Regions from separate parts of the Delftia sp. K82 genome, predicted to be linked through region 1. Evidence: riboswitches for the same ligand, from Rfam matches in the RefSeq annotation. Region 1 holds a riboswitch; the other holds the start of a gene.
What was found. Region 1 has a riboswitch for fluoride ahead of crcB (fluoride efflux transporter CrcB). Riboswitches for the same ligand answer to the same signal wherever they lie in the genome.

Region 1 (15,731 bases):
GGACATCCGCGAACCCAGGCGCTACTTGGCCACCATCGCCCGGGGCCTGGTCGCCGACCTGTTTCGCCGCCGCACGCTGGAGCAGTCCTATCTGGACTATCTGGCCCAGTTGCCACAATCACTGGCGCCTTCGCCCGAAGAGCAGGCCATCGTCCAGCAGACCCTGCTGGATGTGGACCGCATGCTCCAAAGCCTTCCTCCCAAGGTTCGCGAAGCCTTCGTGCTGGCCCAGTTCGAGGAACTGAGCTACCCAGAGATCGCCCAGCGCCTGGGTGTATCGCTGCGCACCGTCAGCAACTACCTGACCCGGGCGATGGAGCATTGCTGCCTGGTCCTGGCATAGCCACATGGGCGAGAGACATCTGGAAGGCAACGACCGCCGCGCCTTGCATGAGGCCGCCGCCTGGCACGTGAAACTGCGCGGCGCCTCTGCCACAGCAGGCCTGCAACAGGACTGGCAGAAATGGCATGAGGCCGATCCCGCCCACCAGCGCGCCTGGCTGCGCGTGCAATCCGTCACCGCGCAACTGTCGCATCTGCCCGCACCACTGGCGCGCCAGGCGCTGGGCCGTCGCACCTCGCCCACCCGCCGCTCCGTGGTGCGCGGCGTGGCTCTGGGCCTGGGCAGCGGCGCCATGGCCTGGATGGCCTGGAAAGGCGCACCACTGGAAAGCTGGCAGGCCGGGCAGCGCACAGCCACGGGCGAGCGCCGGGATCTAAAGCTACCCGACGGCTCCCTGGTGGCCCTGGATACGGCAACCGCCTTGGACACCGTTTTTGACGACCGCCAGCGCCTGCTGCGCCTGCACCGTGGCCGCATCCTCGTCGCCACCGAGCCCGACGCGCTGGGCCGCCCCTTCAGCGTGCAGACCCCGCAAGGCCACGTACTGGCCCTGGGCACGCGCTTCACGGTTCATCTCGCGGACGATGGCCTGTGCCATGTCACCGTGCAGGAAAAGGCCGTGCGCCTGCAGCCTCTGGACAGCGATGCACCCTCCGCGCAATTGCAGGCCGGACAGCAGGCCGCCTTCTCGTCCAGCGCCACCCAGCCGCCCACGTCCGCAGACCCCTTTGCAGCCAGCTGGCATGAAGGCGGCCTGGTCGCACTGGACATGCCGTTGGGCCAGCTGATTGACGCCCTTGCCCGCTACCGGCCCGGCTACCTGGGCTGCTCGGCCGAGGTCGCCGGGATGCTTGTCTCGGGCGCCTTTCCCGTGGATGACACGGATCGCGCCCTGGCCGCGCTCGTCAGCCGCTTTCCTCTGCAACTGCGCACCCGCACCCGCTATTGGGTGGAGGTGCAAGCGCGATCAAGCTGAGATGATGGGATGAGGCCGTGGCGAAGTCTCTCGTCCAAACCAGCACTTCAGAGCGGCGCATACGGGTGATGCACCACGTCGAAGCCCTCCTCGTCGGAGGGCGCGACAAAGTAGCTCGTGATCAGGTCGAATTGCTCATCGCTGGCCTGAAACGGATGCTCGCCTGCCGCATTGCGCACACGCAAGCGCTGCTTGCAGACCTCGTCAGGCACATCCAGAAAATGCAGGCGGTGCGAGGCGCCCACTTTCTCGAACACGCTGCGCGCCCAGCCCCGCCCCTCCAGGGTATTGGCCGGAAAATCCAGCACCACCGACACGCCAGCGTCCAGCAGCGCCTGTACATGCGCCCCCATCAACCCCTTGAGCCGCGTGCTGCAACGCACGTAATCGGCCACCGACTGCATCTCGCCGGGGTACAGGCCGGCCAGCCAGGAATCCTCGCTGACCAACACCGTTCCGGGCCCGGCCGCCAATTGCCGTGCCAGCGTTGACTTGCCCGAGCCGATCTTGCAGCAGACCATGTGCAGCGTGGCAAGCCGCGCGTTGGCGGCAGGGTCATCGGCATATTCTGCGCAACGGGGCCGGGACTGTTCGGAAACCTGCATATCCATCTCCTGAAAGGCTTGAGAAAACCCCGGAGACAGAATGAAAAACCCGCCTCCTCTGGGCGGGTTGCATGGCGCTGAAGGCCGCTGGCTAACCCACCATCCAATGGATGGTGCGAATAATCTGCGTTGCGTTCCGGCGGGCCATGGCGCACAGCATAGCGCAATCACGGTGTCTCAATGGGCCACCATGCGCACCAGCCCCAACCCTGCAAACAGCGCAGCCACGCCCAGCACCAGCGAGCCCAGCGCATACAGCACGGAGGCCAGCCAGTCGCCACGCTCATACAGCATGCCGACCTCCAGCGCGTACGTCGAAAACGTGGTGAAGCCACCCAGAATGCCAGTGGTGATGAACAGCCGCGCACTCTGCGGCAGCGATGTCTTGAGCGCAAACCACTCCACCACCACCCCCATCACGAAGGCACCCAGCACATTGATCGCCAACGTACCCAGTGGATACGCACCGCCCACCAGCCGCAGTGCGAGCAAGTTCGCGCCATGCCGGAGCGCAGACCCCAGGCCGCCTCCAACGAACACCAGAATGAAACCGTAGAACCCCATGACCGTCCTTTCATCGAATAACCGGGACGGGCGTGCCGGGCAAGATCAAGACATGGCCCCGCCACCGGCAGGACCCATCCCACCAAGGCAGGAGCCATCAGCCCTTCGCAGGGCGGTTTCGGGAAGCTCCATTCCCATCGTGCAGCGAGTGCTGGCTGCGGGGGCGAGTTTACTCTGGACCTGGCAAGCGGCAGAGGTGTGAGATTGCGTTGCAGACGCTGGCCGTACCCTCCAAATGACCAGCGGCACAATGCAACAATGAAATTCATCGTGCTCCTGATCATTGCAGCGGCCTTGCTGTACGGCACAGCAAGGCTTTCCAACATTCACATCGGTGAGCGCGCCGCAGGCGGCCATGACGGCACACCGACCACAGCACAAGAACGTTTCAGGCAAGCCGAGAAGGAGGCTCAGGAGACCGCTGAAGCAGCCCGCCGCGCTGCCCTGCGGGACGCAGAGTGAAGCGGGCCATTCAAACCAAGACGAAAGTTGCCGGGCATGCGGGTCAAAGGACTATTCTTCGTCTGTAATTCGGATCCGATCAGGCCCATCAATTCATCGATATGCATATGCGACTCTTGACCACAGCAATCTTTACAGCACTTTTCGCATTGCCTGCCGCAGCCCAGGTCTTTCAATGCAAGGATGCTTCTGGAAAGTCGACTTTCTCAGACAGTCCTTGCAGCAGCAATGACACTGGAGCTCTGATACAGCGCAAAAAATCGGACGATGAGATCTCCCGTGAGCGGGCTGATGCAGCACAGGCGAATGAACAAAAGTATCAGCGCCAGCTGAACGAAATGCAGCAGCGCCAGATCGAGAGCCAGCAGCGTATCATCGAGCAGCAAGCCCGCCAGACAACTGCTCCTGCGCCCGAGCAGCTCGGCGCGTCCCTTCAGTGCAAGCAGGCGCGCAAGGAGCTGGAATTCGTCTCCAGCATTCGCACCATTTCCCAAGACGAAAAACGGATGCGGACCAATGCCGCGATCACGGGTGTCAATGCTGCATGCGGCTCAAATACGCCCCTGATGCAGGAGCCGCCGAAGGTGATTGTGACACCGGGAGTACCCCACTCCATTCAGCAACCAGTTTCTCAATGAGAACCAGGCACGGAACTGCCAGATATCGAGCGCAATCATGACTCCTCTCGCGCCACTCAGCAGCGGGGGAACATGTTCAGGCATTCTCCCAATGCCACACAGCCTCTTCAGACCGCCGCCAACCGGTCTTCACCGACTTCACAACAGGCGGCCATCCACCAAGCCTTCTCGACATCGTCGTCGCCAAGACGTTCCAGTGTGTAAGCCACTGATACGGTTGCGCGGAGCCGACCTTGGCCTGCCTGCCTGCGTTCGTTGGATAAGCCACGGGGCGAGCGGAGCAAGATGCAGCTTGCCATTCAGAAGCAGCCTGTGCGGCTGGCATGGTGGGCCAACGGCCGCACTTCGCCGGCTTGAGCCTTTGCATCTGCGAGGCTTCTGTAACGACAGGTCCAAGATTTGGTACTGACCGAAGCCTCCAGCCTCAGGTTGGGACAAGCTTGAACGACAATGTGTTCGCCGGGCTTCAGGGCCTTGGCTGCGCGAGCGTCGTAGAACCTTCAAGCAGCCCAGCTCAGGCAAGTGCCGACGATGCCGAAGACAGAGCGCAACGACAGATTAAAGTGTCTGCCGACAACATCTTGCGCGGCAAACCAGAGATAAATCAAAGGCTTATGACGGATTCACAGGCAATGAACATCATCATTCTTGACGACTACCAGGACGCCGTGCGAAAGCTGGACTGTGCTCGTCTGCTGGAGCCCTTCAACGCCAAGGTCTTCACCAATACCGTCAAGGGCGTTGGCCAGCTGTCGGTGCGGTTGCGCGATGCGGACATCATCGTGCTGACCCGCGAGCGCACGCAGATCAGCCGGCAGCTGCTGGAAAAGCTTCCGCGCCTGAAGCTGATTGCGCAGACCGGCAAGGCCGGCGCTCATATCGATGTGCAGGCCTGTACCGACCAAGGCGTTGCGATTGCCGAGGGCGTGGGCTCGCCCATTGCACCGGCAGAGCTGACCTGGTCGCTGATCATGGCGGCCACGCGGCGGCTGCCGCAGTACATCGCCAACCTCAAGCACGGCGCCTGGCAGCAATCGGGCTTCAAGGCTGCGTCCATGCCTGCGAATTTCGGACTGGGCAGCGTGTTGCACGGGCGCACGCTGGGCATCTGGGGCTACGGCCGCATTGGACGGCTGGTCGCGCACTACGGCCATGCCTTCGGCATGCAGGTTCTGGTCTGGGGCAGCGAAAGCTCGCGCCAGAAGGCGCAGGCCGATGGCTTTACGGCGGCGGAATCGCGCGAGGCTTTCTTTACCGAATCCGACGTGCTGTCCATGCATCTGCGACTGCATGAGGCCACACGCGGCATCGTCACGGCGCAGGATCTGGCACGCATGAAGCCTACCGCCCTGTTCGTGAACACCTCGCGCGCGGAGCTGGTGGAGGCCGATGCCCTGCTGGGTGCGCTCAACCGAGGCCGGCCGGGCCTGGCGGCCGTGGACGTGTTCGAGAGCGAGCCCATTCTCCAGGGCCATGCGCTGCTGCGGCTGGAGAACTGCATCTGCACGCCGCACATCGGCTACGTGGAGCAGGACAGCTACGAGCTGTACTTTCGCGCTGCCTTCGACAATGTGGTGAACTTCGTTGCGGGGCAGCCCAGCAACATCCTCAATCCCGAGGTGTTCTCAGGCCCGGCCCGCGCAGGCTGACGACCGGATCAGGCGGGGGCTTGCGCCACCCGCCCTTGCCCTGCACTCAACGGCCGCCCTGGCCGGAGTCGCCACGTGCGGCCGTGGCGCGAAAGGCCAGTTCATCGGCCACCGCCTCATAGACAGCCTGGCGCACGACGGATTCCACCTCCTCGCGCAGACGCACGACGATGGACCGTGTCTGCTGCTGAACCACGGTGGCAATGGCGTCGCGCAGGCGCTGGTCCAGCACCAGGTCCACACGCTGCATGAGGCGATGGACCAGATATTCCTCGGTGACCTGCTGCGCATGACTGTCCCAGATGGACTCCATGGTGGGGGCGGCCGGCATGGCGGGGGAAGCCGGCGTCGGCGCGGCAGCCGCCTCTGCCACGACAGCCTGCACCACCGGGACCACCAGGTCGGCAGGGACCACTTCCCCGACCGGTGCCGCGTCGCCCGCTGAAGCCACATCTGCCGCACCTGCCGCACCTGCCGCACCTGCCGCACCTGCCGCATCAGTCACATCAGCCATTTCGGCCAGACGGCTTTCCTGGGCCAATTGCATTTCCACGGACGGGGCGCTGGGCGGCTGATAGTCCGAGAGCACAGGCTGCATTGCAGGTGTCGGGATTTCCTCAGGTGCATCCTGCTCGGTGACCATGGGCCGCTGGGGCTCCAGGTCCTGCGGCAGCGGCGGCAGGGACGCAGGCAGGGTGACCACGCCACGCCGAGGCGCCAGCATGCCTTCGCTGGCCCAGGGCGTCGCTTCGTCCGTCAGCGGCAGTTCGGACACGGGGGGTGCCAGGGGTGCCGGGGGTTCGACCGCCTGAACCGGTGCCTGCACCGCATCCACCGCAACGACATCGGTGAGCGTGGGAACAAAGCGCGGTGGGGTTTTGGAGGGAGGAGCGCTCATGGCTTACTCCTTGAGGACCAGGTCATGGCGCTTGATGGAAATACCCTGGGCCGCATAGTGCTTCCAGCGCTGCCGGGCCAGGTGGCGGTCTTCCTCGTCGGTGGCGGAAACCACTTCGACGACACGCGCAAAGCGCTCGAACCCTTCGGGCACTTCGCCGCCCAGGTTGACCAGCATGTCGTGGTGCGGCGCGCCGTCCAGCCGCTCCAGCAGAACGATGGGCGAGAAGGCCATGATGTCTGCCCCATCGCCTTCGCCCGCATGGGCCAGGAAGTCGGTGGGCGAGACACTCCACAGCCTGGGCGACAAGGCCTTGAGCAGCGGCGGCGACCCCAGCACCACCAGTTGCGTGCGGTGCCTGAGCGCCTTGCGCGCCAGGCGGCAGACATAGGCCAGCTTGTCGGGCGCGTTGAAATGGAACGCCACTTCAGTCAAGCGATGCTCCCTTCAAACAGGCCCGGGCCGACGGGGACGATGCGCTCATGCCTGCTCCGGCTGAGCTGCAACTGCAGCCTTGCGGCGGCTGGCAGATCCTGCCTTGGGTGGCACCGGCTTCTTGGGTGCAGCAGCTTTATGGGGTGCAGCAGCCTTGGCCTGCGCCTTGCCAGCATCGATGCCGGCCAGCAGATAGTGCAGCAGCAGGCCCACGGGGCGGCCTGTACCGCCCTTGGCGGCGCCGCTCTTCCAGGCCGTTCCGGCGATGTCCAGGTGCGCCCAGGGAATGTCGCCCACAAAGCGCTGCAGGAACTTGGCTGCCGTGACTGCGCCACCCGCGCGGCCAGCCACATTGCCCATGTCGGCGAAATTGCTCTTGAGGCCTTCGCCGTACTCCTCGTCCAGCGGCATGCGCCAGCAGGGGTCAAGTGCTGCATCGCCGGCCTGCTCCAGCGCGCGGGCCAGTTCGTCGCTGGGCGAGAACATGCCGCTGCGCAGCCCGCCCAGGGCGATGACGCAGGCGCCGGTCAGCGTGGCGATGTCCACCATGGCGCGGGGCTTGAAGCGGGCGGCGTAGGTCAGCGCATCGCAGAGCACGAGACGGCCTTCGGCATCGGTGTTGAGGATTTCTATGGTCTGGCCGCTCATGCTGGTGACCACGTCGCCCGGCTTGACGGCAGCGCCGCCGGGCATGTTCTCGGACGCCGGAATGAGGCCTACGACATTGACGCCCGGCTGCAGCCGGGCCAGCGCATGGAACACGCCCAGCACGCTGGCAGCGCCGCCCATGTCGAACTTCATCTCGTCCATTTCAGCAGCAGGCTTGAGCGAGATGCCGCCGGTATCGAAAGTGATGCCCTTGCCGACCAGCACCACGGGCGCGGCACCCTTGGCGCCGCCGTTGTAGTGCAGTTCGATGAAGCGCAGCGGCTGCTCCGATCCTTGGGCCACGGCCATGAAAGCGCCCATGCCGAGCTTGGAGACTTCAGCGGGACCGTGGATCTTGCAGCTGATGCCGGGCAGCTTGGCCAGGGCGCGGGCCGCGTCAGCCAGCAAGGTGGGCGTGGCGTGGTTGGCGGGGCGATTGGCCCATTCGCGTGCCAGGGTCATGCCTTCGGCCTGGGCCACGGCGGTCTTGAAAGCGTCGGCAACGCCATTCTTGTCGCCCGCCTTGACGGCTGCGGCAATCACCAGCTTCTTGAGCGCCACGGGCTTGGCCTGCGGCTTGGTGTGGGTATAGCTGTAGCAGGCATCGGCCGCCGCCAGAACGGCGGCAGCAACGGCAGGACCTGCCGCATCGAAGCCAAAGCACAGCAAGGCCTTGCCAACACCGGTCGCCTTGAGCGCGGCACCTGCGCCGGCCACGGCCTGGCGCACTTCCCGTGCCGAGCCGTTGCCCGCACCCAGCAGCACGACGCGGCGTGCGGCAACGGCTGGCAGGCCGTACAGTGCCAGCTGTTTGCCGGCTGCCGTTTCGAAATCTCCGGCCTTGACCGCGTGTGCGACCAGAGTGGACAGCGCGTCGCTGCCCGTGACCGTGGCTTCGGTCACCAGCACCAACAACAGGTCACACTTTTCACGTACTGCTGCGGCAGTCGTCAACGGCTTCAGTTCAAAGTTCATAATCGGCGTTTTCCTTTCAGCCAATGTTATTCGATTCATCCATACGCAAAGAGCTGGCCCGCAGCTTCGGTGCCACGGTCGTGGTGCTGATCACGGTCGTCATGACCATGATGCTGATCCGCACGCTGGGCCAGGCTTACAAGGGCAATGTCAGCCCTTCCGACGTTCTGCTGGTCATGGGCTATACGGTGCTTGGCCAGTTGCCCACGATTTTGGGCCTGGGGCTTTTCGTGGCCGTGGTCGGCTCGCTGTCGCGCATGTACCGCGACAGCGAGATGGTGATCTGGTTCGCCGCAGGCCAGGGGCTGGCCAGCCTGCTGCGCCCGCTGCTGCGCTTTGCCTGGCCGGTGCTGGCCGTGATCGCCGTGCTGGGCCTGGGCATCCTGCCCTGGGCCAATCAGCAGATCGAGCAGATCAAGACCCAGTTCGAGCAACGCAGCGACATCGACCGCATCGCTCCCGGCGAGTTCCAGGAGTCTGCCGGCGGCTCGCGCGTGTTCTTCATCGACAAGGACGTGCCCAGCGCCACCGCTGCCAACAATGTGTTCATCGTGGCCAATGAGCGCGGGCGCGAGTCCGTGACCTCGGCGCGCGGGGCGCGGCTGGAAGTGGTCAAGGGCGAACGCATGGCCGTGCTGACCGACGGCCAGCGCATGGAAACGCAGACCAGCGACGGCTCGGTGAAGATCAGCGAGTTCAAGGAATACGGCACGCAGCTCGGCGGCGGCAACAATCTGGCCGCTGCCGAGGAAATGGCCGCTCGCAGCACCTACACGCATGAGCTGCTGCCGCGCACCGAACCCATCTACCGCGCCGAGTTGGGCTGGCGCATAGGCCTGCCGCTGGCGGCGCTGAACTTCGTGATCCTGGGCCTGGCCGTGGCCAGCGTGAACCCACGCGCTGGTGGCAGCGGCAGCCTCATGCTCGCGCTGTTCGCCTTCATCGTGTACTACAACCTGATGACGCTGGGCGAGAACTGGGTGGCCTCGGGCAAGCTGAGCATGCCCGCCATGACGGCCCTGCTGCACGGTGGAACATTGCTGCTGGCACTGCTGGTGCTGCTGGTGCGGCACAAGCGCTGGTCGCCGCGCGACCTGTGGCGCAGGCCCTGCAAGCCGGCTGCCCTGGACGACGCAAAGGCGGTGCCCTGATGAGAGTTCTGAGAAACCTGCTGTACCGCGACATCATCGCGGCCGTCAGCTATGTGACGCTGGCCTTCCTGGCTCTGTTCTTCTTCTTCGATCTGGTCGATGAGCTGCGCTGGGTCGGGCGCGGCGGCGACAACGGCTACCAGATCACGCACGCCCTGCTCTTCGTGGTGCTGCGCATCCCTAGCCACTTGTACGAGCTGATGCCCATCACCGTGCTGATCGGCACCATCTACGTGATGGCGCGCTTTGCCCAGAGCTCGGAATTCACCATCATGCGCACCAGCGGCATGGGCCCCTGGCTGGCGCTGCGCACGCTGATGGTGCTGGGCCTGGGTTTTGTGCTGGCCACCTTCGGCACGGGCGACTACCTGGCGCCGGCGGCCGAGAACGCGGGCCAGAACATCCGCGCCATCCACCTGGCCCAGCTGTCGCGCGGCGCCACGGGTGCCTGGCTCAAGGAACGCCAGGGCGATCACTCCATCGCCATCAACGTGCGCGCCATCCGCGGGCCCGGCGATTTCTCCAATGTGCGCATCTTCGACTTTGACGGCCAGGGCCGCATCTCGGCCCAGATCCATGCGCAGGCGGCGCAGGTCAGCGAGGATGGCGAATCCTGGACGCTCCAGGGCGTTGAGGCCAGCCGCCTGAAGGCCAAGGCCGACGGAGGCATGGTGCTGCTGCGCGAGAAGGAGGACAGCCTGGTCTGGAAGACCGGCATCAGCGCCGAAATGGTCACGGCCGCGCTGCTCAAGCCCGACCGCATGTCCACCATTTCGCTGTTTCAGTACGTGCGCCACCTGGAGGCCAACGGCCAGGCCGCGCAGAAGTACGAGATCGAGTTCTGGCGCAAGGTCTTCTACCCCATGAGCTGCCTGGTGATGGTGGTGCTGGCCCTGCCCTTTGCCTATCTGCATTTCCGCTCGGGCGGCATCGCGGCCTATGTGTTCGGCGGCGTCATGGCCGGCATCAGCTTCTTCCTGTTGAACAACGTGTTCGGCTACATCGGCACGCTGCAGACCTGGTCGCCCTGGCTGACCGCTGCAGCGCCGGGCCTGCTCTACAGCCTTCTTTCCTTGACCGCGTTCACCTGGCTGGTGCTGCGCCGCTAGATCCGTTGCCATGCAAAACGACACAACAGCGGCCGGCATTGCCGGCCTGATCCTGCTGGCCCACGGCTCCCGCGACGCCCTGTGGCGCCAGCCCATCGAGGCCGTGCTCGGCGCCGTCCGGCAAACGCGGCCCCACGGCCTGGCTGCATGCGCCTACCTGGAAGCCTGTGCGCCCGACCTGCCCACCGCCGCGCGCGGGCTGATCGAGGCGGGCGCGACGCACATCACCGTGCTGCCCCTGTTCCTGGGCACGGGCAAGCATGCGCGCGAGGACATCCCCAAGCTGGTGCAGGAGATCCGCGACACCCACCCACAGGTGACCGTGGAACTGGAGCCGGCCGTGGGCGAGCATCCACGTGTCACGGCCCTGTTGGCAGAGCTGGCGTTGGCGGCCATGGAGCCTTCCGGCAGGTCAGGAAGCTGAAATAACGAATCGCTTCTTTATATAAATGCAGCATAATGGCGCGCTGCACCCAGCTGTCACCGCCATGAACCTGCACCAATTCCGATTCGTCCAAGAAGCGGCGCGCCGCAACCTCAACCTCACCGAGGCGGCCAAGGCCCTGCACACCTCGCAGCCCGGCGTCTCCAAGGCCATCATCGAGCTGGAGGAGGAGCTGGGCATCGACATCTTCGCGCGCCACGGCAAGCGCCTCAAGCGCATCACCGAACCCGGCCTGGAGGTGCTCAAGAGCATCGAACTCATCATGCGCGAGATCGGCAACCTCAAGCGCATCGGCGAGCAGTACAGCGCCCAGGACAGCGGCACGCTGTCGATTGCCACCACCCACACCCAGGCCCGCTACGTGCTGCCGCCCGCCGTGGCACGGCTGCGCGACCTGTATCCCAAGGTCACCATCAGCCTGCACCAGGCCACGCCGGCCGAAGTGGCGCGCATGGTCATCGACGAGATCGCCGACATCGGCATGGCCACCGAGTCCCTGGCCGACTACCCCGATCTCGTCACCCTGCCCTGCTACGAATGGCAGCACGTGCTGGTCATGCCCACGGGCCATCCGCTGGCGCAGAAGGAGCGCATCACGCTGGACGACATCGCCCATGAGTCGCTGATCACCTACCACCCCTCGTTCACCGGGCGCGGCAAGATCGACCAGGCCTTCGCCACGCGCCGGCTGCGTCCGCGCATCGTGCTGGAGGCCATTGACTCCGACGTGATCAAGACCTATGTGCGCCTGGGCCTGGGCATCGGCATCGTGGCCGAGATGGCCATGCGCGACGATCCGGTCAACGACCTCGTGGTGCGCCCCATGGGCCATCTGTTCGGCCAGAGCGTGGCGCGCGTGGCCATCAAGCGCGGCGCCTATCTGCGCAACTTCGTCTACCGCTTCGCCGAACTGCTCAGCGACCGCCTGACGCGCGACCTGATCATGCGCGCCATGAGCGGCCACGTGCACGACTACGAACTCTGATCCTCCGCCCCACCGGGCCCGCAGCGCGGGCCCGTTCCCGTTTTCCGCTGCCTCCGCCATGACCTCTGCCACGCCCCGCACGCCCGCCTTCCCCAGCCGCCTGCCCCATGTGGGCACGACCATCTTCACCACCATGTCGGCGCTGGCCGCCGAACACCAGGCGGTGAACCTGGGCCAGGGCTTCCCCGACTTCGGCTGCGACCCCAGGCTGGTCGATGCCGTCACGGCCGCCATGCAGGCCGGCCACAACCAGTACCCGCCCATGCCCGGCCTGCCGCAGCTGCGCCAGGCCATGGCCGACAAGATGGAGGCACTGTACGGCCGCCGCTACGACGCGGGCACCGAGATCACGGTCACGGCCGGCGCCACGCAGGCCATCCTCACCGCCATCCTGGCCACCGTGCATGCGGGCGATGAGGTCATCGTGCTCGACCCCTGCTACGACAGCTACGTGCCCAATATCGAGCTGGCCGGCGGCGTGCCCGTGCGCGTGCCGCTGACGCCGGGCAGCTTCAAGCCCGACTTCGCCAAAATTGCCGCCGCCATCACGCCGCGCACACGGCTGCTGATCATCAACAGCCCGCACAACCCCAGCGCCACCATCTGGAGCGATGCCGAGATGCTGCAATTGCAGGAGCTGCTGGCGCCCACCGACGTGCTGCTGATCAGCGACGAGGTCTACGAGCACATGGTCTACGACGGCCGCCAGCACCAGAGCGCCGCGCGCTTTGCCGGCCTGGCGGCGCGCGCCTTCATCGTCTCCAGCTTCGGCAAGACCTACCATGTCACGGGCTGGAAGGTGGGCACCGTCGCCGCGCCGGCCGCGCTTACGGCCGAGTTCCGCAAGGTCCACCAGTTCAACGTCTTCACCGTCAACACGCCCATGCAGGCGGGCCTGGCCAGCTACATGGCCGACCCTGCGCCCTACCTGCAGCTGCCCGCCTTCTACCAGGCCAAGCGCGACCTGTTCTGCCAGGGCCTGGAAGGCTCGCGCCTGCGCCTGCTGCCCACGGCGGGGACCTACTTCGTCTGCGCCGACATCTCGGCCGTGTCGGACCTGGACGAAGCCGCGTTCTGCCAGTGGCTGGTCCGGGAGCATGGCGTGGCGGCCATCCCGCTGTCGGCCTTCTATGGCGACGGCTTCGACCAGCGCGTGGTGCGCTTTTGCTTTGCCAAGCAAGACAGCACGCTGCGCGCGGCGTTGGAGCGGCTGCGCAAACTCTGAAGCCGGGCGCGGGGCAGCGCCCACGCCGGGTTGTCCCGTCATCCTCTGAGATGACATGGCCCTTCCGTCCCTGGTCTTACGCTCGGGCGACAGGAGACACAAGCCATGCGAACCGACCACGCCCCACGCGTCTTGCGGCGCGTTTTTCCATCCACGGCCGCCTTTGCCGCATCCCTTCTCATGGCGGGCTGCGGCGGTGGCAGCAGCCCCACTTTGGCCGATGCGGAAACGCCGGCGGCCGCCTGCGCCGACCTGCCTGACAGGGCAGGCCTTGCGGCAACCCGGCTGTCCACCAGCTATGTGCCGCCCGACACCCGCAGGCCGGGCGGCGCCAGCACCGGCGCGCTGCTGCCCGGGCACTGCGTAGTCACCGGTGCCATCAACCCGCGCGTGGGCGTGGACGGAAAGAACTACGCCATCGGGTTCCAGCTCAGCCTGCCGGACCAATGGAACGGCCGGTTTCTCTTCATCGGCGGCGGTGGCAACGACGGCATCCTGCGCGACACCTCGCTGAGCTCCAGCATCTCTGGCGCAACGCCTTCGCCGCTGGGCCAGGGCTTTGCGGTGGTCTCCACCGACGCGGGCCACACCGGCACGACGGCCAGCTTCGGTGCCGACCCTCAGGCCCGGCTGGACCACGCCTACAACGCCTACGACAAGACCGCCGTGGCGGCCAAATCGCTGATCTCCACGCGCTACGGGCGCAAGCCTGAGCACTCCTATTTTTCAGGCTGCTCGGGCGGAGGACGCCAGGGCATGGTGTTCTCGCAGCGCTTTCCCGACTACTTCGACGCCATCACGGCCGGTGCCCCTGCCATGCGGGTGTCGAGCGGCGCCACGGTGGCCGCGATGTGGAACACCATCGAGTTCGACGCCATCGCGCCGGCCGACAGCAGTGGCCGGCGCATCCTCTCCCGGGCCTTCAGCAACGAGGACCTGAACCTGGTGGCCAAGGCCGTGACCGCCTCCTGCGATGCGGCCGACGGCGTGGCCGATGGCATGGTGAACCACGTCAAGGCCTGCCATTTCAACCCCGGCGTGCTGCAGTGCGGCGGCGCCAAGACCAGCAGCTGCCTGAGCAGCGGACAGGTGAACGCGCTCAGAAACGTGTTTGCCGGGCCGCGCAACTCGGCAGGCCAGGCCCTGTATGCGGGCCAGCCGTGGGATCCGGGCCTGGCAGCGCCGGGCTGGCGCACCTGGACACTGGGCAGCTCCACCACCGCCACGCCGGATTCGCGCTACATCACGCTGATCGTGGATGCGCTGGTCAACGAATTCCTCACGCCGCCAGACCTGGGCTTCAACCCGCTGGCCTTCAATTTCGACACCGACCCGGCGCGCATGCAGGCCTACTCGGCCATCTATGACACCTACCGGGACGACCGGCTCACGGCCTTCCGGCAGCACGGCGGCAAGATGCTCTTCATCCACGGCATGTCCGACCCCATCTTCTCGGCGCTGGACACGCTGGACTACTACGAGCGCCTGGCCGCCAACAACGGCGGCATGCAGGCCACGCAGGACTTTGCGCGCACCTTCCTCGTGCCGGGCATGAACCATTGCTCGGGCGGCCCGGCCACGGACAGCTTCGACTCCATACAGGCCATGGTCGACTGGGTGGAGAAAGGCGTCGCCCCGGACACCATCGCCGCCAGGGCCCTGCCGTCCAGCGCGGACTTTCCGCAGCGCACGCGCCCGCTGTGCCCGTATCCGAAGATTGCCAGGTACAGGTTCGAGGGCGCAGCCGCCGGCACGGGCAATGTGGAGGATGCGGCCAGCTTTGTCTGCGCCCTGCCCTGAGCCTGCGCATCTGCGGGCTGGACGGCACCTGGCCGAAGCAAGCCTGCAGCGATAATGAGAAGCGTTCACTGCAGCGAGCGCTTCCCGCCACCGCCTTTCCGCCTCCGCCCATGCCCGCCCCTTCCCAGCGCTATACCACGGCGCAGCTCGACGCCATGCGCCAGCGCCACGGTTTCAGCGTGCGCTTTCTCTCCACCGTCTCCGAAAACGATTGCATCTTCGAGGGCCAAGTACAGGAGCACCAACTGCCTTCGGGCCTGCAGCTGGTCAGCTCCGACATCCGCATCAACCATGGCTATGAATCCACGTCCGAGCACCCGCGGCGCTTCACCGCCGTGGTCCTGCTGGACGGCCAGGCCGAACTGCAGCTGCCCGCCGCCCGCAAGGCCCTGAGCGTGACGCGCCATGCCGCAGCGGCATTCTCCTGCGGCGACACCGAGGTGCTCAAGGCCACCCATGCGGCAGGCCAGACGGTGCGCGGCTTCAACCTGTCCATCGAGGCACCCGAGGCCTGCGCCGATGCCCAACTGGCCGAGCTGCTGCACCATGCCCTGCGGCAGTCCGGCCCGCCGCTGCATGCCTGGTCGCTGCCCGAGCATCTGGCGGTGTCGCTGCGCCAGCTGCTCGATGGTGTCTGGAGCGGCAGCCTGGCCCGGCTGCACCGCGAAGGCATTGGGCTGCAGGTGCTGGCCTGCGCGCTGCAGGCACATGCGCAGCCGCGGCCTGCGCCCTCGCCGCGCATCCATCCCCGGGACAGGCGCGGCCTGGAGCGCGTGCGCGAGTGCATGGATGCAGCGCCGGGCCAGGCGCACAGCCTGGACGA
Region 2 (15,731 bases), on a different contig from region 1:
CACCTCAGAGGGTGAGGTGCCGGGTGTATAGAACTTCCCGCCTTCCTCGATCAGGCCTAGCTTGGGGCGAGCACCGGCAACTGCGGAAGTCATCTCGCTGATGGGAAATTCTGGCGGTATGCCTGGATAGTTGGCTCGCTCAATGGTCTTGTCCGCTCCTTGCAAGACTCCCCTAGAAACGCATCTGGCACAGAAGTGCAAAAAAACTGATTTCGGGCTGTGGACTTCTGCCCCGATGCGCCCAGCTTACTTGGCTTTGAATCGGACCGTGATGACCTTGCCTTCAGCCGTGGTCACCGTCGCAACGACGCGAGCACCAGACACCAACTTCGTCGTAGCCTCGAGCTTGTTGCCCCCGACCGGTTTGAGTTCGACCTCGCTCTTCTCGGTGCCATTCAGAATGGCCAGCTTGCCACTCATTTTGCTGGCGTCTGCAGGCGCATCGTGGTCCACGATGTACAGCGCAGCCTTATCGCCTTCGTTCGCAAGCTCAAACGACAGGTCGCTAGCGGTCTGAACCACGCCTCCATATTGGGCCTTGCTAGGGCCATGGGCGGAAGCATTGAAGGCCAACGCAGACAAGCCGAGCATGACGGCCAGGGCAGTTTTACGATTCATCATTTCCATCTCCAAGTTTCAAGTTGACCGCAAGTTGAGGCTGCGGTGTCGCCTATCTGAGTGCACGCGTCAGTACGCGTGTTGAACGTCGTGAGATTCTTCCGGTTGGTCGGTGATGAGACGCTCTGTCGCCTTGCGACCGAACCGCAGGTACATCAGCGGTGTCATCAATGTGTCGAGTAGCGTTGAACTCACCAAACCGCCGAAGATGACGACAGCCACTGGGTGCAGAATTTCCTTGCCGGGTGCGTCGGCAGACAGCAGCAAAGGAGTCAGAGCAAACGCGGCAACGAGCGCAGTCATCAGGACTGGAGTCAATCGTTCCAGTGAGCCGCGTACAACCATGGCCTGGTCAAACGTCTCCCCCTCGAACTTGCAGAGGTTGATGTAATGGCTGACCTTGAGGATGCCGTTGCGCGTCGCGATGCCGGCCAGCGTGATGAAGCCCACCATTGAGGCAACAGAGAGGCTGATGTCTCCAATCCACATGGCGACCACACTGCCTATCAAGGCGAGGGGGATGTTCGCCATGATGATGGCCGCCAGCGTGACAGACTTGTACCGGGAGTACAGGACCAGGAACACCAGCAACAGGGACAGCACGGATAGACTGGCAATCAGTTGCGCGGCCTGCTCCTGAGCTTGGAACTGTCCCTCAAGGCTGATGAACGCGCCAGCCGGCAGCGTCACCCCGCCAATCACGCTCCGGATATTGCTCACGATGGAGCTCATATCGTTGCCATCCGTGTTCGCGTAGACAACAATGCGGCGCCTCCCGTTCTCCCTGCCAATCTGGTTTGGGCCGTCGTTCTGCTCGACCGTCGCGATGGAAGACACAGGGATACGTCCCGACGGAGTATCGATGAGGGTACGCTCCAGGTCCTGGGGCGTTCGAGCCCCATCTGGCAAACGCAGCACCAACTCGTACCGCTTTACGCCATCGACAATTTGCGCGCTGTGTGCTCCATCTGTCAGGGCTTGGAGGATACGGACGGCTTCCCCGGGAGAGATGCCTGCCTGCGCTGCCTTGCGCTGGTCGATGCGCACCGTGATTTGGGGAATAAGCACCTGTTTCTCAACAGACAAGTCCACCACGCCAGGAATGGTCGACATCCCCAGGCGTAGTTGCTCCGCCAAACCACGTAGGGTGTCAGTGTCGTCACCGAAAACTTTGACTGCAATCTGCGCGCGAACGCCCGACAAGAGATGGTCCAACCGGTGTGAGATGGGCTGGCCAACGGCAACTTGCGCGGGCAAGACGGAAAGCTTGCCGCGGATGTCAGCCATGATGGCTTCTCGGTCCCGCTGACTACGGCGAAGGTCGACATCGATTTCTGCAGAGTGCACACCCTCCGCATGCTCGTCCAGCTCCGCACGTCCGGTACGACGCCCCACCTGCGTTACCTCTGGAACCTCCTTGATGAGTGTTTCAGCCAGTGAGCCCATCCGGTTAGCCTCTGCCAGTGATGTCCCGGGGTTGAAGACCATTCCGAGAACCAGGGAGCCTTCGTTGAAAGCCGGCAGAAACGCCCTCGGGAAGAATGGCACGCTCGCTGCTGCACCGGCAACGGCCAAAGCTGCCGCGCAAAGCAGTATCTTGGTGCGCGGAAAGGACCAGCTCAGCAGCGCCTCATCCCAGCGCTTCAAATGCGTGACCAATGTGCTGTCACCATGGTCAATACGGCGCATCTTTGGCAGCAGGTAGGAGCTCATCACCGGCGTGACGGTCATGGACACCAGCATCGATGCCAGGATGGAGACGATGTAGGCAATGCCCAGCGGTGTGAAGAGCCGCCCTTCGATGCCGGGAAGAGCGAACAGAGGAACGAACACCAGACACACGATGATGGTGGCGTAAACGATGCCTGAGCGCACTTCGATACTGGCGTGGCGTACCACCTCCATGGTCGACAGTGGCCTGGGCAACTGGCGGTTCTGCTTCAGCCGTCGCAGGATGTTTTCCACGTCCACGACAGCATCGTCGACCAGCTCGCCAATGGCGATGGCCAGGCCTCCCAATGTCATCACATTGATGGACTGTCCGAGCAGCTTGAAGACTACCGCCGTCACCGCCAGCGAGAGCGGGATGGCGACGAGGGAGATAAGTGTGGTCCGCGCTGATAGCAGGAACGCAAAGAGCACGATGGCTACCATGATGGCGCCGTCACGGAGCGCTTCACTGACGTTCCCCACGGACGCCTTGATGAAATCCGCCTGCTTGAACAACACACGCGGCTCTTGCAGGCCAGCTGGGCGGCCTTGCTTGAGCTCTTCCAAAGCCGACTCGATGGCTTGCGTCAGAACGACTGTGTCGCCCGCAGGTTGCTTTTGCACACTGACGACCACAGCAGGCGCGCCGTTGTAGCCGCCATCACCACGTTTCATACCAGCGGCAAAGGAGACCTGTGCAACCTGCTCCAAGAGAATGGAGCGACCGTTTCTCCATGCAACAGCAATGCCCTGCAAGTCTTCAACACGGTTCGTTCGTCCTACATGCCGAATGAGGAACTCACGACTGTTCAGGTCGATAAAGCCGCCCCCCGCATTGGACGAGAACCCGCGCAAGGCGTCCTCGACCTCCGTGAGCGACACTCCAAACTGCGCCATCCTTGCGGTGTCGGGCTCGACCCGGAGCTGACGTACATCGCCCCCGATGGGGATCACCTGTGAGATGCCAGGAATCGACAACAGCCGTGGTCGCAGCACAAAGTCGGCGTACTCCCGTGCCTCCATCGGCGTGGCCGTTCCTCCCTCAGTGCCCTGCAGCGGAAGCGCGAGCAGCATGATTTCGCCCATGATGGATGAGACTGGCCCCATCATCGGATTGACGTCGGCAGGGAGTCGCTCGCGAGCGAGTGAAAGTCTCTCCGATACCAACTGTCGGTTGCGGTATACGTCGGTGCCCCAGTCGAACTCTGCGTAGACGATGGACAGACCCACTCCGGACATGGAGCGAACCCGTGTCACGCCGGGCATCCCGTTGAGCGCCGTCTCCAACGGAAAGGTGACGAGTTGCTCCACTTCTTCAGGGGCCATGCCGCCGGCCTCGGTGAGGACGGTGACAAGCGGCTTATTGAGGTCCGGGAACACATCCACCGGCGTGCGCCAAGCGGTAATGGCTCCATAGACCAGCAAAATGGCCGCAAAGACCAGTACGAACAGCCGGTTGTGGAGGCTATTTCTAACGACCCAGTTGAACATGAGTGTGTCTCCTGGGCTCAGCGGATTTGTGCAATCAGCGGTGCACCCTGGACCACGACCCGGTTGTCGCTGCCCAGACCTTGCGTGACCACCACGCGCTGGGCATCCAAGGGGCGAAACTGCACTGGCTGCGGTATGTACCGCTCGGCTCCGGACTTAATCCAAACGACGGGCTCATTCGCAGCGTTCCGGGTAACAGCTTGCGCCGGCAGGACATAGCCCTTGGTCGTGTCTTTGCGGGTGGCCAGCACTGTGACCGGCTGACCCACAGCCACGGCAAGCGCCTGCTTGGAGCTCAATCGGAACGTGAGTGGCAACACGCCATCGCGCAAGGCGCGCGCGGCTCCAATGAGTTGGAGTTCGGCATCTGGAATGCCTGACAAGGAGGCGGAGGACAGCTTGCCCGCCAGCGCTGCATCGGCTGTCGATGCCTCCACCAGTACACGGCCCGGGTCAACAATCTCATACACCACATCGCGTGGCTCAATGAACTGTCCTGCCACGGCATCCGCGCGGGAGATCACTCCGGTTATCGGAGCCACCAACCTCTCCCGTGTGCTCAGGCTGGCCCCCACTGCGGATGACCGAGCTTCCAGACCTGAGCGTTCCGCTCGAGCTGCGTCAATGTCTTTGCGAGGTACAGACCCTTCGAGGCCTTCAAGCCGTTTGACTCGTTGGCGAGCCAATTCCAGGCCGCTGCGGAGCTCTGCCAAGGCTGCATGCTGGTTCGCCAGTGCGATGGGGTCTGGCTGGTGCGCGACAACGGCGAGGACATCTCCTTTGCGTACCGCTTGCCCCGCGACAGGCAACCCTCTGGGACCTGCCTCAATGCGGCCGCCCAGCGCCGTCTGCACTCGACCACCTGCATTGGGGTCCATGACAATGCGAGCAGGCAGTTGCACCGTCACGCCGGCATCCTGCTCGGTGATGAACGTGGTCCGAATCGCCAATCGTCGTTGGGCGAGCATCGGTACGTTGACGCTACCGTCAGGCAATCGGCTCAGGCTATTGGACGTTGTGGGGACGGAGGGGCCGTCAAGATGCTCGCCATTGGGGCCATGCGCACCAGGAGCGGCGTGAACGGAGGCGCACAGTGCGACCATGAGAGCTGAAAGGAAGTACTTCATTGGGAAACTCCAGCCTTCTTGGCGGTAGCTTTCCGACGCATGACTGCCCAGCCAATCAAGAACAAAAGTGCCAGGCCTGCAACGATGGCAGCCTTGATGGCGTTTGACATGTGGTGACCGTGGCCGTGTTCGGCACTTTCTGACAGAACAACCAGCGTTCCGTCGAGCAGGTCTGCCTCATTGCCTGCCGTGACCATGATGACCATCGCGTGCTCACCAGGGGCGGCAAGCGCTTTGAGGAAGGCCTCGTCAGCGACTGCATAGTCCCCTTGGTCTGCATGGAATGGCGCGGTGGCCTTGAGGTTGCCCAGCTCCAGTTCCACCTGCGCATTCAGCACGGGCTCGTTGGTCTCATACCGATTGATGAACATAGAGAATTCGCTAACGCTGAGACGCCCAACCATTTCGAACGACTCGGAGCGTGTCTCCAGGCGCGGAGCGCTGCTGCCCTGGACCTGAGTAGCGGGCCCGTCAAGATGCTCGCCATTGGGACCATGGGCACCAGGGGCCGCGAGACTGACATCGGCGAATGCAAACAGGGCTGCAGCAACGTACCCCATGCAGTGTTTTTTGAAATTCATGGGGTAACTCCTAGCGCTTGCAATACCTTGGCACGGGCAAGACCAACCGCCGCCTCCTGGCGCTTGGCTGCTGCGGCAGCGTCCTGCGCTGCGGACAGGGCCCTCAGCGTCTCAGGCAGCGCGCCTTCACCAGCCGCGAATGCCCGCTCCATCAGTTGGGCCCGCTCAGACAACAGGGCCGCCCGCTTGCGGTCGTCTTTCAGTTGTCGTTGTGCGTTGGCCTCGGTCAACCTTGCCGTTGTCAGTGCCGCCTGTTGCCGGTCCTTGAACTGGCGCTCGGCCGCCTCAGCGACATTGAGCGCTGTCATTGCCGCTTCGACCAATGGCGCGTTGCGTTTGGATGCTCCGAGGGGAATGCGCACGGCCAGTCCAAACGAATGGCTGCTGGCCTCGGCTCGGCCGGAGGTGTCTTGACGGACTCGGGCAATGAGCTCCGGTGATGCCGTCGACGACGCAGACACTGCCTTCAGGCGGCGTTGCGCCGCTTCGACATGCAACCGGGCGAAGCGCAAGGCTGGATGCTCTTCCGGACCGATGACATCAGGCTCAAGCGTCGGTTCCGGTATTGCGGTCAAGCCTGTTAGCACTGACCACTCCTGGGTTGCAGCCTGGAGTTGCTGCTCTGCGGCCAGAACAGCAGCTTGCGCTCCTAGCATCTCTGCTCGCGCCGCCAAGCCATCGGCCCGAGCCAACTCTCCTGCGTCGACTCTTCTCCCAACGTCCGCACTGAGGGACCGCAAGGCTGACTGCCGTGCCTTGGATACCTCTAGCTCGGCTCGCTGGATTGCGATGTTCCATGCTGCCTCGCGTACGGCGCCTGCCGTACGCAATCGGCCCGCTGCTATGGATGCTTCTGCGGCATCTCGGTCTGCCTGCGCTGCGTCCAGGCGGGCGCCGCGCTGTCCAGGCCTCCACAACGGAAGCGCTATGCCGAGTTCGGTCTCCTTCGCTCCGCGGTTCGATTGCAGCCGGTCGTCTCGGTGGCCAATCTCAAGTGTGGGAGCGGCTGACCAGAAGGACCTGGCGACCTCCAGCTCAGCACCTGCACGACGGACCTGGCCAGATGACTCCTGTGAGTCGGTGGTGCGCTGCCAAGCCGCATCAACAGCTTGCGACAACGTCACATATTGGGCGTTGGCAAAGGGCATGCCAGCGCCCAGGCCGATGGCGATGCCAAAGGCCAATAAAACGGATTTCAAGGTACACCTCGTGACTTAAAGCAGTGACGAGCACGCGTTCAAACGCGCACGCCACGGGCTCGGCAAGCCATCAGGCATGCCGACCAATAAGTTCAGAGGAGGAGACGGGGAGGTCTTCGCAATCGGTGCGGAGACGGGCTGGGGAACGCAGCGTCGTGCAGCGTCAGCACCTGCCCAGCATCTGCAGGAGGAAGACTGAGAGACATGGAGGGCAGCAGGGCCGAGAGGCTCAACACTGCGTCCAGAGCGACGTGCTGGCTGGCGTCGTCCGAATCAGCTTCGTGGAAGGACCCATCATCGTGATGATGGTGTCCTGCCTCAGACCAGTGCATGAGCGTGTGCTCGAAATCCTCTCCATAGACAGCCGAGCCTGCTATGGCAAGACTTTGCCAGAGCATCCCGAAGAGCACTGCTACGAGGATGAGTGATTTACGCACGGGGAGGGAGTCTACCTGTTCGTGTGCAAAAAGCTGTATGCCAATGACTCGCTAGGGCCATTTTGGCAAACGGGGTATGCCGAACATCGGGCAGGCCCTTCGGTGGGGGACCCTTAGGATTGAGAGCAATCAGCTCCAAAGTTCATCCCATGTCCGTCCGCTCAGCATCTCCTGCCCTGGCTGCGGCCCTCCTTTTCGGTGCCAGCACACCTTTCGCTAAGCTCCTCGTTGGAGATGTGCCGCCATTGTTGTTGGCGGGACTGCTGTACCTCGGAAGCGGCATCGGTCTTGGTGCATTGCTCGCCATCCGGCAACTTTGGGACAGGCCCGACCAAGCGCCGGCGGTTGGTATCTCGAAGAAGGACATCCCATGGCTCCTTGGCGCAGTACTGTTCGGCGGGATGCTGGGCCCGGCGCTTCTGATGTGGGGCCTTACCGAGACATCGGGTGCGACAGCATCTTTGCTTCTTAATGTCGAAGGGGTGCTTACCGCCGTGATTGCATGGGTCGTTTTCAAGGAAAACGCTGACCGGCACATCGTGCTCGGCATGGTCGCCATCGTCGTGGGTGGTGTGCTCCTTTCCTGGCAACCCGGTGGCGCTTCACTTTCGCCCCATGCATTGCTCGTCGTGGCTGCTTGCCTTTGCTGGGGCATCGACAACAACCTCACGCGCCAAGTGTCTTCGAATGATGCAATGGTCATTGCGTGCTGCAAAGGTCTGTTGGCCGGAGTCTGCAACACTGCGTTGGCTGTCTACATGGGAGCTCAGCAACCCGAGCCCGCAGCTGTCATATCAAGCATGGCTGTGGGGTTCCTGGGCTATGGACTCAGCTTGACTCTCTTCGTTGTCGGACTCCGAACCCTTGGCACCGCTCGTACCGGCGCGTACTTCTCCGTCGCACCGCTGTTCGGTGTGGCACTGTCGTTCGCCATTTTGCAAGAAGCGCCCTCCACGCTGTTCTGGGCGGCGGCAGTGTTCATGGGCATCGGCGTTTGGCTTCACCTGCGAGAGCGTCATGAGCATGAGCACTCGCATGAGCCGATCGTGCATACGCACAGCCACCGACATGATGAGCACCATCAACATGGCCATGGCGCTGAATGGGGCGGCAAAGAACCTCATGTCCATGCCCATACGCACGAGGTGCTGACTCACAGGCATCCGCACTACCCGGACATTCATCATCGGCATGTGCATTGAGCAATGCCTGCTCGACGTTGCGCAAGATTCTCGCATCGTGATTGCAGCCTCCTGTCCCGCAGGGGTAGAGGGTGACCCTGCCTCGTTTCCACGTACACCAAGTCATGCAGCCAAACGAGCGTTCTCCCAGGTCACTGGGGGCAGGAAGCCGTTGGCCGAGTGCAGGCGCTGGCGGTTGTACCAGCCCTCGATCCAATCGACTATGTCCAGCCTGGCCTGCGCTCGCGTGTCGTAGCGTACCTGATGGATGCGCTCGACCTTCAGCGTCTTGAAGAAGCTCTCCATCGGCGCGTTGTCCCAGGCATTGGCCTTCCTGCTCATGGACATCGTGATGCCCAGCTCGGCGGCCAGTGCCCGGTAGCGCCCGCCGGCATACTGCGACCCGCGGTCGGTGTGGACCAGCAGCCCCTTGGCAGGTTTGCGCAGCCACCATGCCGACTTCAAAGCGGAGCACACCAGCGTGGCGTCGATGGTCTCGGACATCGACCAGCCGACGATGCGCCGACTGGCCAGGTCCAGCACGGCGGCCAGGTACAGCCAGCCCTCGCAGGTGGGCACGTACGTGATGTCCGCCACCCACGCCTGGTCGCTCTGCCAACCATCAAAGCGCCGATCCAGCAGATTCGGCGCCACCGGCAAACGGTGCGCCGAGTCGGTGGTCGTCACGAACGGCTTTCTGTACACCGGGCGCAGGCCCTGGCGCCGCAGGCTCTTTCGCACTCGCTCGGCGCTGACGACCTCTCCCTGCTGGCGCAGCTTGTGAACGATCCGAGGGCGGCCATAGCTTCGACGGCTGGCATCGTGGATGGCCGCCACCTTGGCGTCCAGAGCCTGGTTGGCCAGCGTGTTGGGACTGGGCGGGCGCACGCGCCATTGGCAGTAGCCGCTGCGAGACACCTGCAGCACGCGGCAAAGCCGACTGACGGTGTATTGGTCGCGATGCTCGTCGATCCAGGCGTACTTCATCGCGACCCCCTGGCGAAGTACGCCGTCGCTTTTCGAAGGACTTCCACATCCAGCTTCGCGTCGGCCAGTTCTCTGCGCAGGCGGCTGTTCTCCGCCTCCAGTTCACTCACGGGGCGGCGCGCAGGCGCCTCGGTGGGCGGCACAGCCGCGCCACTGCCGCCGCTCGCTGCGACACCTCGCCTGGACCAGTTGCCCAACGTTGCCACCGGCACGCCCAGGCGACGTGCTGCCTCGTGTCCGCCGACTGACGCCGCGAGTCTGACGGCCTCAGCCTTGAATTCCTGTGTGTACTGCCGCTTGGGCAGCTTGCCTTCTTTCATTTCGATTCTCCGTACCTCTGAAGTTATCAACTTCTTGCTGTACGTGAAATCGAGGCAGGGTCAAAGTGTCACGCTCCAGCGCTGGAGATGCTCAATGGAGTTTCCAGCGCGCTCAAACGGTTGCTTTAGCCGCAAGCCGACGCTATGCCCGCGCCGGCTGTTCTTGGGTTAATTGGAAACTGGGATCCAGCATTCATGCGGCCTTCGTACGTCCGCGACGATCGATGGGCCTAGCTAATGTCGGAAACACAGGCAGACATCCGCCGCACGCAGCATCACCTGCTGTGCCGAGAGCAAATCGCACAGAGGATGGATGATTTAAAAAACGCAACCATCGGCGAAGCTCCCCGCCACTGCTACCTCTGACCGGCGCTAGATCTGAGACGCTTGAACGCGCCTCGGCTTGAGGCTGGGGTTTGTCTACTAGACCGGGACCACTCCATATGGCAGCGCTGCAGCTGTTCTTTGAGCTCCCGCTGAACGTCGGTATCGGACAGACCCGCCGTTCCGTCGCAGGCGATCGGGTGGTGCCGATACACCGCAGGCCAGTCTCCCCTATCAGGGACAGTCCAAACTGTTAGCCTATGGCTTGAGGCAAGTCTGCAGGAAGTCTGTGTGTGCAATCAGCGCTCGGTAGAGCGAGATGCGCCAGTTCAACGGTCCCAAAGTCTGCTCCCAATTCTTGACAAATTCTCCCAAAAACCGACGCAGCACCACTACAGTCTTCGCCTCTCTGGAAAGCGCAGCATTTCGAATGGCAAGGAACTCAGTGTGCGCCTGGTCCTTGTACCTTGCGAGCAAACCCAGCTTCTGGAAGTGATTCGAGACGAGCTGGAACTCAGCTGCTCCAAACCCAGCTGGACAGACTAACTGAAATATCGACACCGGGACGAGCTTGCCGTTCTTCACTGACCATTGAACCGTGACGTCGAGCATCGGCACTGCAGGCAAAGAGTCGAGATAAAAATTGATGAATGTCCGGGTGTTGTTGGGCTGCAGCCAGATATCGGCCTTCTTGCCATTGCAGACGCCACAGCACGGCACCAAGTTGTACGAGTGGACGCTGTACTCGGGGAACTTCTCTTTTGGCAAATAGTGGTCAAACTGCCTGGGGCCACCGATGCCGCAGTAAGGGCAAACCTCTCGAATGCCTTCCGGCTGGCTGTCTAAAATCAGCGTCTTCAGTTGCTGCAGAGCCTTGGCCGTGGTCTCATAGCAGTGCAGCAGGTCTTCACGTTCAGTCTTCGTCCAAGTGCCCTGAGCCACACCACTGATGTCCGCCACTGTATAGGCAGCCTCAAAGACTCCATAGTGAGCTTGGACTACCGGTAGCATGTCCGTCAATCGGGCGCCTCGGTCACCGCTTTTCCCATCGACGATACCGGAAAAATGCTCTCTCGGGAGACCGGCTGCAAGGGTAAGCTTATGCATCCCCGTCCTCGTACAGCGAGGCAAGGTACGCCGTTGCGTGCAGGCTTAGCTGTTCGTCGAACATCTTGGCGACCGTGTCGAAATCGTGTTTCTTGGCCAGCGCCTGTAATGTCTTCTTATAGAAATTTGGAATCTCGACAGTCTCAAACACCAGGCGGGTCAGCTCGGCGATATTCTCCCCAAATGACTCATGGCCGAGGGGACTGCCAGTGGTGATGTTGCCTTCACGCTCAAACCGAATGACCCGCTTGCGGGGAACCTCCTGGATCACCACCGGTGAATGGGTCGCGATGATTGCGTACGAGTCGAACTCCTTCAGCAGTGCCTGCAAGGTCTGCATCAGCAGCGCAACTGCATTGGGATGCAGGTGAATTTCGGGCTCGTCGAAGATGACCAGCGACCCTTCCTTGAGGTAAGCCAGTGCAGCCGAAATGAAGTAGGCCAGGATGGACTGCCCGGAGCTCATGGTGGGCGGCAGGCTCTTCTCAAGCTCCTCGATGTGCTCCGTAATGGAGATAATTTTCTTCGGAACGCCCATTACGTTCGCAACGTGCTGCTCCCAATGGTCCTCACGGTCTTGTTCAACGATGCGCTTTAGGTACTCAAGGTGCTTCGCTTCAAGTGCTCGCCTAGAAATTCCGCCGCTGTCATCACGCACCCCGCAGTAGATATAGCTGAAGTACTTCTCCGGCTCGGGGCGCTGGAACTTGTCGAATGCGCTGAAGGACAACGCGATGACTCGTGAGAAAAGAGGTCTGGCAGGCTCAAAAGCAGACTCTACTTGGCTGGCTGTCTCTATCGACACCCGCTTTGTCGTCGCAAGGTCTCGTGCAAGCTGGGCTAAAAATTGAGTCTTCCCCACTCCGTTGCGACCAATGATCGCGAGGATTCGGCCTGGCACAGGGTCATCTGGCTGAAGGTCCACGTCTATGGACACTCCCTCTTCAGCGCCTGGAATCTTGCCCGAGTACATGAACCTATAGCCCTTCTCCAAGGGCCGCTCCTCAAGCGTTGCCAGTCCGTCGCGCAAAGCTAGCTTAGCATCATTGAATCGAATCAGCGAATTGCGGAAGCCACTCGACGTTTCGATTTCATCGAGCAACTGCGGCTTCACGACGACGTCGTTCAAAGCATCCAATACCTTGCGATGGGTTTTCGGGAGATGCTTGCGCATGTTCTCGTAGTACTCCAAGTCCTGACCAAGGCTAAAGAACTCAGGACCAAGAGAAGGGAACGAATCGGGGATCTTGGTGTTCCGACTGTTGGTCTGGAGAATCTTCACATCCCCAAGAACTTCTTTGCCCCCGCTCTTTTTGAACAGACAGAGGTGGTACAACGTCTCGAAGTTGTAGTCGTCCCAGTTGTCTACGATGTAAACGACACACGGGAGTTCTGCTCCCTGCGGCAGGACGTAGTCGCGGTTTTTAGTACTCTTGTAGAAATTCATCTCTCCTCCCTAAATTTTATTATATCTGGGCTTAAGACTGGCGAACACCACCGATCCACGAAGCGCGCGCAGATGACCGCTGCCGCCAATTTCAGCAGCGCTTCGTGGATATCCAGCCGTCGTTCAAAGCGGATTCGCAGCTTGCCAAAGCCTGCAAACCAGCTGTGCATCCACTCCACCACCCACTGGTGTTTGCCCAGGCGCTCGCTGCTCTCAATGCCTCGTCTGGCAATGCGGCCAATGATGCCCCGCTGCCTCAGGTGGGCTCGGCATCGCTTGAAGTCGTAGCCTTTGTCGGCGTGCAGCTTTGCCGGTCTTCTACGGGGACGTCCTGGCAGGCCAGCAATCGCAGGAGTCGCGTCCACGCACTTCTCGAATATCGTGGAGTCGTGCCGGTTCGCGCCGCTGACCAAGATCACCAGCGGGATGCCTCTGGCATCTACGACGATATGCCGCTTGGAGCCGAGCTTGCCTCTGTCAGTGGGGTTTGGGCCCGTTTCCTGCCCCTGGGGCTTGGTACCGAGGAGTCATCAATGCTGGCCCGGCTCCAATCGATTTGGTCATGTTCACGCAAGCAAGTCTGCATGGCTTAGTGCAGCGGCTCCCAGACACCAGCGGCGTTCCAGTCGCGCAAGCGCCCCCAGCAAGTCATGCCGCTGCCGTAGCCCAGCGATTGGGGAAGGTCTTCCCATGGAATGCCTGTTTGCGGCACGAACAAGATGCCGTTGAGGACGGCTTCATCGCTGACTGCGAGTTTGCGCGCATCGCCTTTGGCAGAAGGCACGAAGGCTGGGATCAGGGGTTGTAGCTGTAGCCACAGTTCTTTGCTTACGGGTCGTCATGCCATGAGGGCAGCGAGCGTAACTGCTCTGCGGGGGCCTGTGACGAAGTGGTGTTAGCCACTCTTTAGCATGTTTACGACTTTAATAAATCAAAACACCGGCCATCTCGCGGCGCGTACTGCACAGCATCCATGCTTTTTCCTATAATGCAGCGCAAAGAGATGGCGTGCCTCTAAAACCGCCGCACTAGTGCGGCTGATGACGCCTACAGAACCTGGCTTGTTCAGGGCTGTAGGCGCTCGCGCATGCAACTCGTCGTTGGTCAGGCCGATTAATTCGAGCTACCTGACCAATGCGCAAATTCCCCCATTTCGAACAGCTTGAACTGCTTCCCTATCTGGGCAAGTGGTTCATCTTCGCCACCCTCGTGGCGGCCCTGGCCGGCACCGCTTCCGCGTTCTTCTTGCTGTCCCTGGACCTGGCGACGGCCTGGCGTGAGGCCCATCCCTGGATCATCTGGCTGCTGCCCTTCGCAGGCATGGCAGTGGGCCTCGTTTACTTCCTGTTGGGCAAGCGGGTGGACGGCGGCAACAACCTGTTGATCGAAGAGATTCACGACCCCAAGCAGGTGGTGCCGTTACGCATGGTGCCGCTGGTACTGGGCGGCACCGTCATATCCCATCTGTTCGGCGCATCAGTCGGGCGCGAGGGCACCGCCGTGCAGATGGGGGGCGCTCTGGCCGACCAGCTGACGCATGTTTTCCGACTCCACCAAGACGATCGCCGCGTGCTGCTGATGAGCGGAATCAGCGCCGGCTTCGCTTCGGTCTTCGGCACGCCGCTGGCCGGGGCAGTCTTCGGTCTGGAGGTGCTGGCCATCGGCCGTATGCGCTACGACGCGCTGTTTCCCTGCATCGTGGCAGCCTTCGTAGCCGATCAGGTCTGCACCGCCTGGGGAGTCCACCACACCCACTACGCCATGAGCGCCGTGAACAATATCGATGCTTGGAGTGTGGTCGCCGTCATCATCGCCGGCATTCTCTTTGGCCTGGTCGGAATGCTCTTTGCCACCGCCGTGCACAAGATCGGCGCGCTGGTCAAACACCTGATCGCATACCCGCCACTGCGGCCTTTCTTCGGCGGCCTCGTCATCGCCACGGCGGTTTGGGCGCTCGACGCCTACCGCTACATCGGCCTGGGTATTCCGGACATCGCTCGCTCCTTCCAAGAGCCCATGCTGCCATGGGACTTCTTGGGCAAGCTGGTGTTCACGGTCGCCTCGCTGGGGACGGGCTTCAAGGGCGGCGAGGTGACACCGCTGTTTTACATCGGTGCGACCATGGGCAACGTCCTGGCGCCTTTGCTGCATATGCCGTTCGCGCTCATGGCCGCCATCGGCTTTGTTGCAGTATTCGCGGGGGCGGCGAACACGCCCATTGCTACTACCTTGATGGCGATGGAGCTGTTCGGCGCTGGCATCGGACCACTGGCGGCTATCGGCTGCGTCACCGCCTACCTGTTCTCCGGGCATGCAGGCATCTACCACGCCCAGCGCATTGGCCACAGCAAGCACCACAGGCGCAGCCTGACCGGGGCCGAAGTTCCACGCCGCGATGTGGAGGCAACCAAGACCAAGGATCCAGCATGATGAGCACCAAACCGGCCACGCTGGCAGCTCTGCGTCTGTACTTCCCGGGCGCTAGCACGGCCAAGGCCACGCGCTTCTGGCACCGCCTGAGCGCGCCTGCGCTGGCTCATCACCTGCTGGTTGCAGCAAAGAACGCGCACATCCGCCAGGCCATGCTGCATCGGGTCAGCTCGGGCTACCTGCCGGGCGAACGTCTCTCGCACAGCCATGCCGAAGTGCTCGACATGCGACATCCTCAATGCCTGGAACTGCTGGACTCTGAGCAGCGCTTGCGCGCCTTTATGCATGAGCACGCAGGCGAGCTGAACAAGGTGCACGCGGTCTTGCTTCTGGCCGAGCTTCCGCTTGGGCCGTTCCGGTTTCCGGGGGAGGCGCGCCGGGGTACCAAGCCGCCGCCGGATGAACAATGACGGCGAGGTGAGCGGCAATTGTTCGTTGTGAACCTGTTGTTGGTGCACAGATTCTGAGCGGCTGCAGCGGCTCGCATGCAGACCTTCACGAGCCCTTGACGGCCGCGGCGCATCAGCCCAGAGCCCCGTGCTTTCGCCGATCGCTCACTCCTCCCCCGTTCGGGAGGGGGCACAAACTAAAGTGCAGTGGCGCACCGAGTGCTCAGAGCCATTACGCACGTGCGCTTTCGGGTGAAGATTGGCTTCATCAGCGTTGGAGGTCCTGCTGGCCAGATTTCCACATGCAGGAGGAACTGGTGGGCTGCCGCCGCTGGATTTCCAAGAAGCGGTTCCTGCATGCGCTGAACTACAGCATGTTGCTG

Region 2: linked by a shared signal. The riboswitch ahead of KDK82_RS22300 (voltage-gated chloride channel family protein) and the one ahead of crcB (fluoride efflux transporter CrcB) in region 1 are both predicted to bind fluoride.

Annotation. Positions count from the first base shown of each region.
Region 1 covers NZ_MYFL01000001.1:2,496,149-2,511,879, forward strand. Annotated here, with positions in the region: gene KDK82_RS11015 (sigma-70 family RNA polymerase sigma factor) at 1-343, shown strand, start outside; gene KDK82_RS11020 (FecR domain-containing protein) at 348-1,319, shown strand; gene KDK82_RS11025 (ATP-binding protein) at 1,367-1,924, opposite strand; gene crcB (fluoride efflux transporter CrcB) at 2,102-2,488, opposite strand; fluoride riboswitch at 2,570-2,633, opposite strand; gene KDK82_RS11035 (hypothetical protein) at 2,747-2,950, shown strand; gene KDK82_RS11040 (DUF4124 domain-containing protein) at 3,058-3,588, shown strand; gene KDK82_RS11050 (D-2-hydroxyacid dehydrogenase family protein) at 4,221-5,237, shown strand; gene KDK82_RS11055 (hypothetical protein) at 5,284-6,135, opposite strand; gene KDK82_RS11060 (DNA polymerase III subunit chi) at 6,139-6,570, opposite strand; gene KDK82_RS11065 (leucyl aminopeptidase) at 6,616-8,193, opposite strand; gene lptF (LPS export ABC transporter permease LptF) at 8,217-9,344, shown strand; gene lptG (LPS export ABC transporter permease LptG) at 9,344-10,453, shown strand; gene KDK82_RS11080 (sirohydrochlorin chelatase) at 10,464-10,877, shown strand; gene KDK82_RS11085 (CysB family HTH-type transcriptional regulator) at 10,942-11,883, shown strand; gene KDK82_RS11090 (pyridoxal phosphate-dependent aminotransferase) at 11,942-13,108, shown strand; gene KDK82_RS11095 (tannase/feruloyl esterase family alpha/beta hydrolase) at 13,214-14,908, shown strand; gene KDK82_RS11100 (helix-turn-helix transcriptional regulator) at 15,019-15,731, shown strand, end outside.
Region 2 covers NZ_MYFL01000003.1:1,208,597-1,224,327, reverse strand. Annotated here, with positions in the region: gene KDK82_RS22355 (hypothetical protein) at 247-621, opposite strand; gene KDK82_RS22350 (efflux RND transporter permease subunit) at 688-3,819, opposite strand; gene KDK82_RS22345 (efflux RND transporter periplasmic adaptor subunit) at 3,837-4,946, opposite strand; gene KDK82_RS22340 (hypothetical protein) at 4,943-5,527, opposite strand; gene KDK82_RS22335 (TolC family protein) at 5,524-6,726, opposite strand; gene KDK82_RS22325 (DMT family transporter) at 7,313-8,365, shown strand; one part of gene KDK82_RS22320 (IS3 family transposase) at 8,468-9,360, opposite strand; one part of gene KDK82_RS22320 (IS3 family transposase) at 9,360-9,651, opposite strand; gene KDK82_RS22315 (HNH endonuclease) at 10,234-11,082, opposite strand; gene KDK82_RS22310 (ATP-dependent endonuclease) at 11,075-12,529, opposite strand; partial or broken gene KDK82_RS22305 (IS5 family transposase) at 12,526-13,349, opposite strand; fluoride riboswitch at 13,520-13,586, shown strand; gene KDK82_RS22300 (voltage-gated chloride channel family protein) at 13,664-14,959, shown strand; gene KDK82_RS22295 (DUF190 domain-containing protein) at 14,956-15,369, shown strand; partial or broken gene KDK82_RS33285 (chromate transporter) at 15,556-15,731, shown strand, end outside.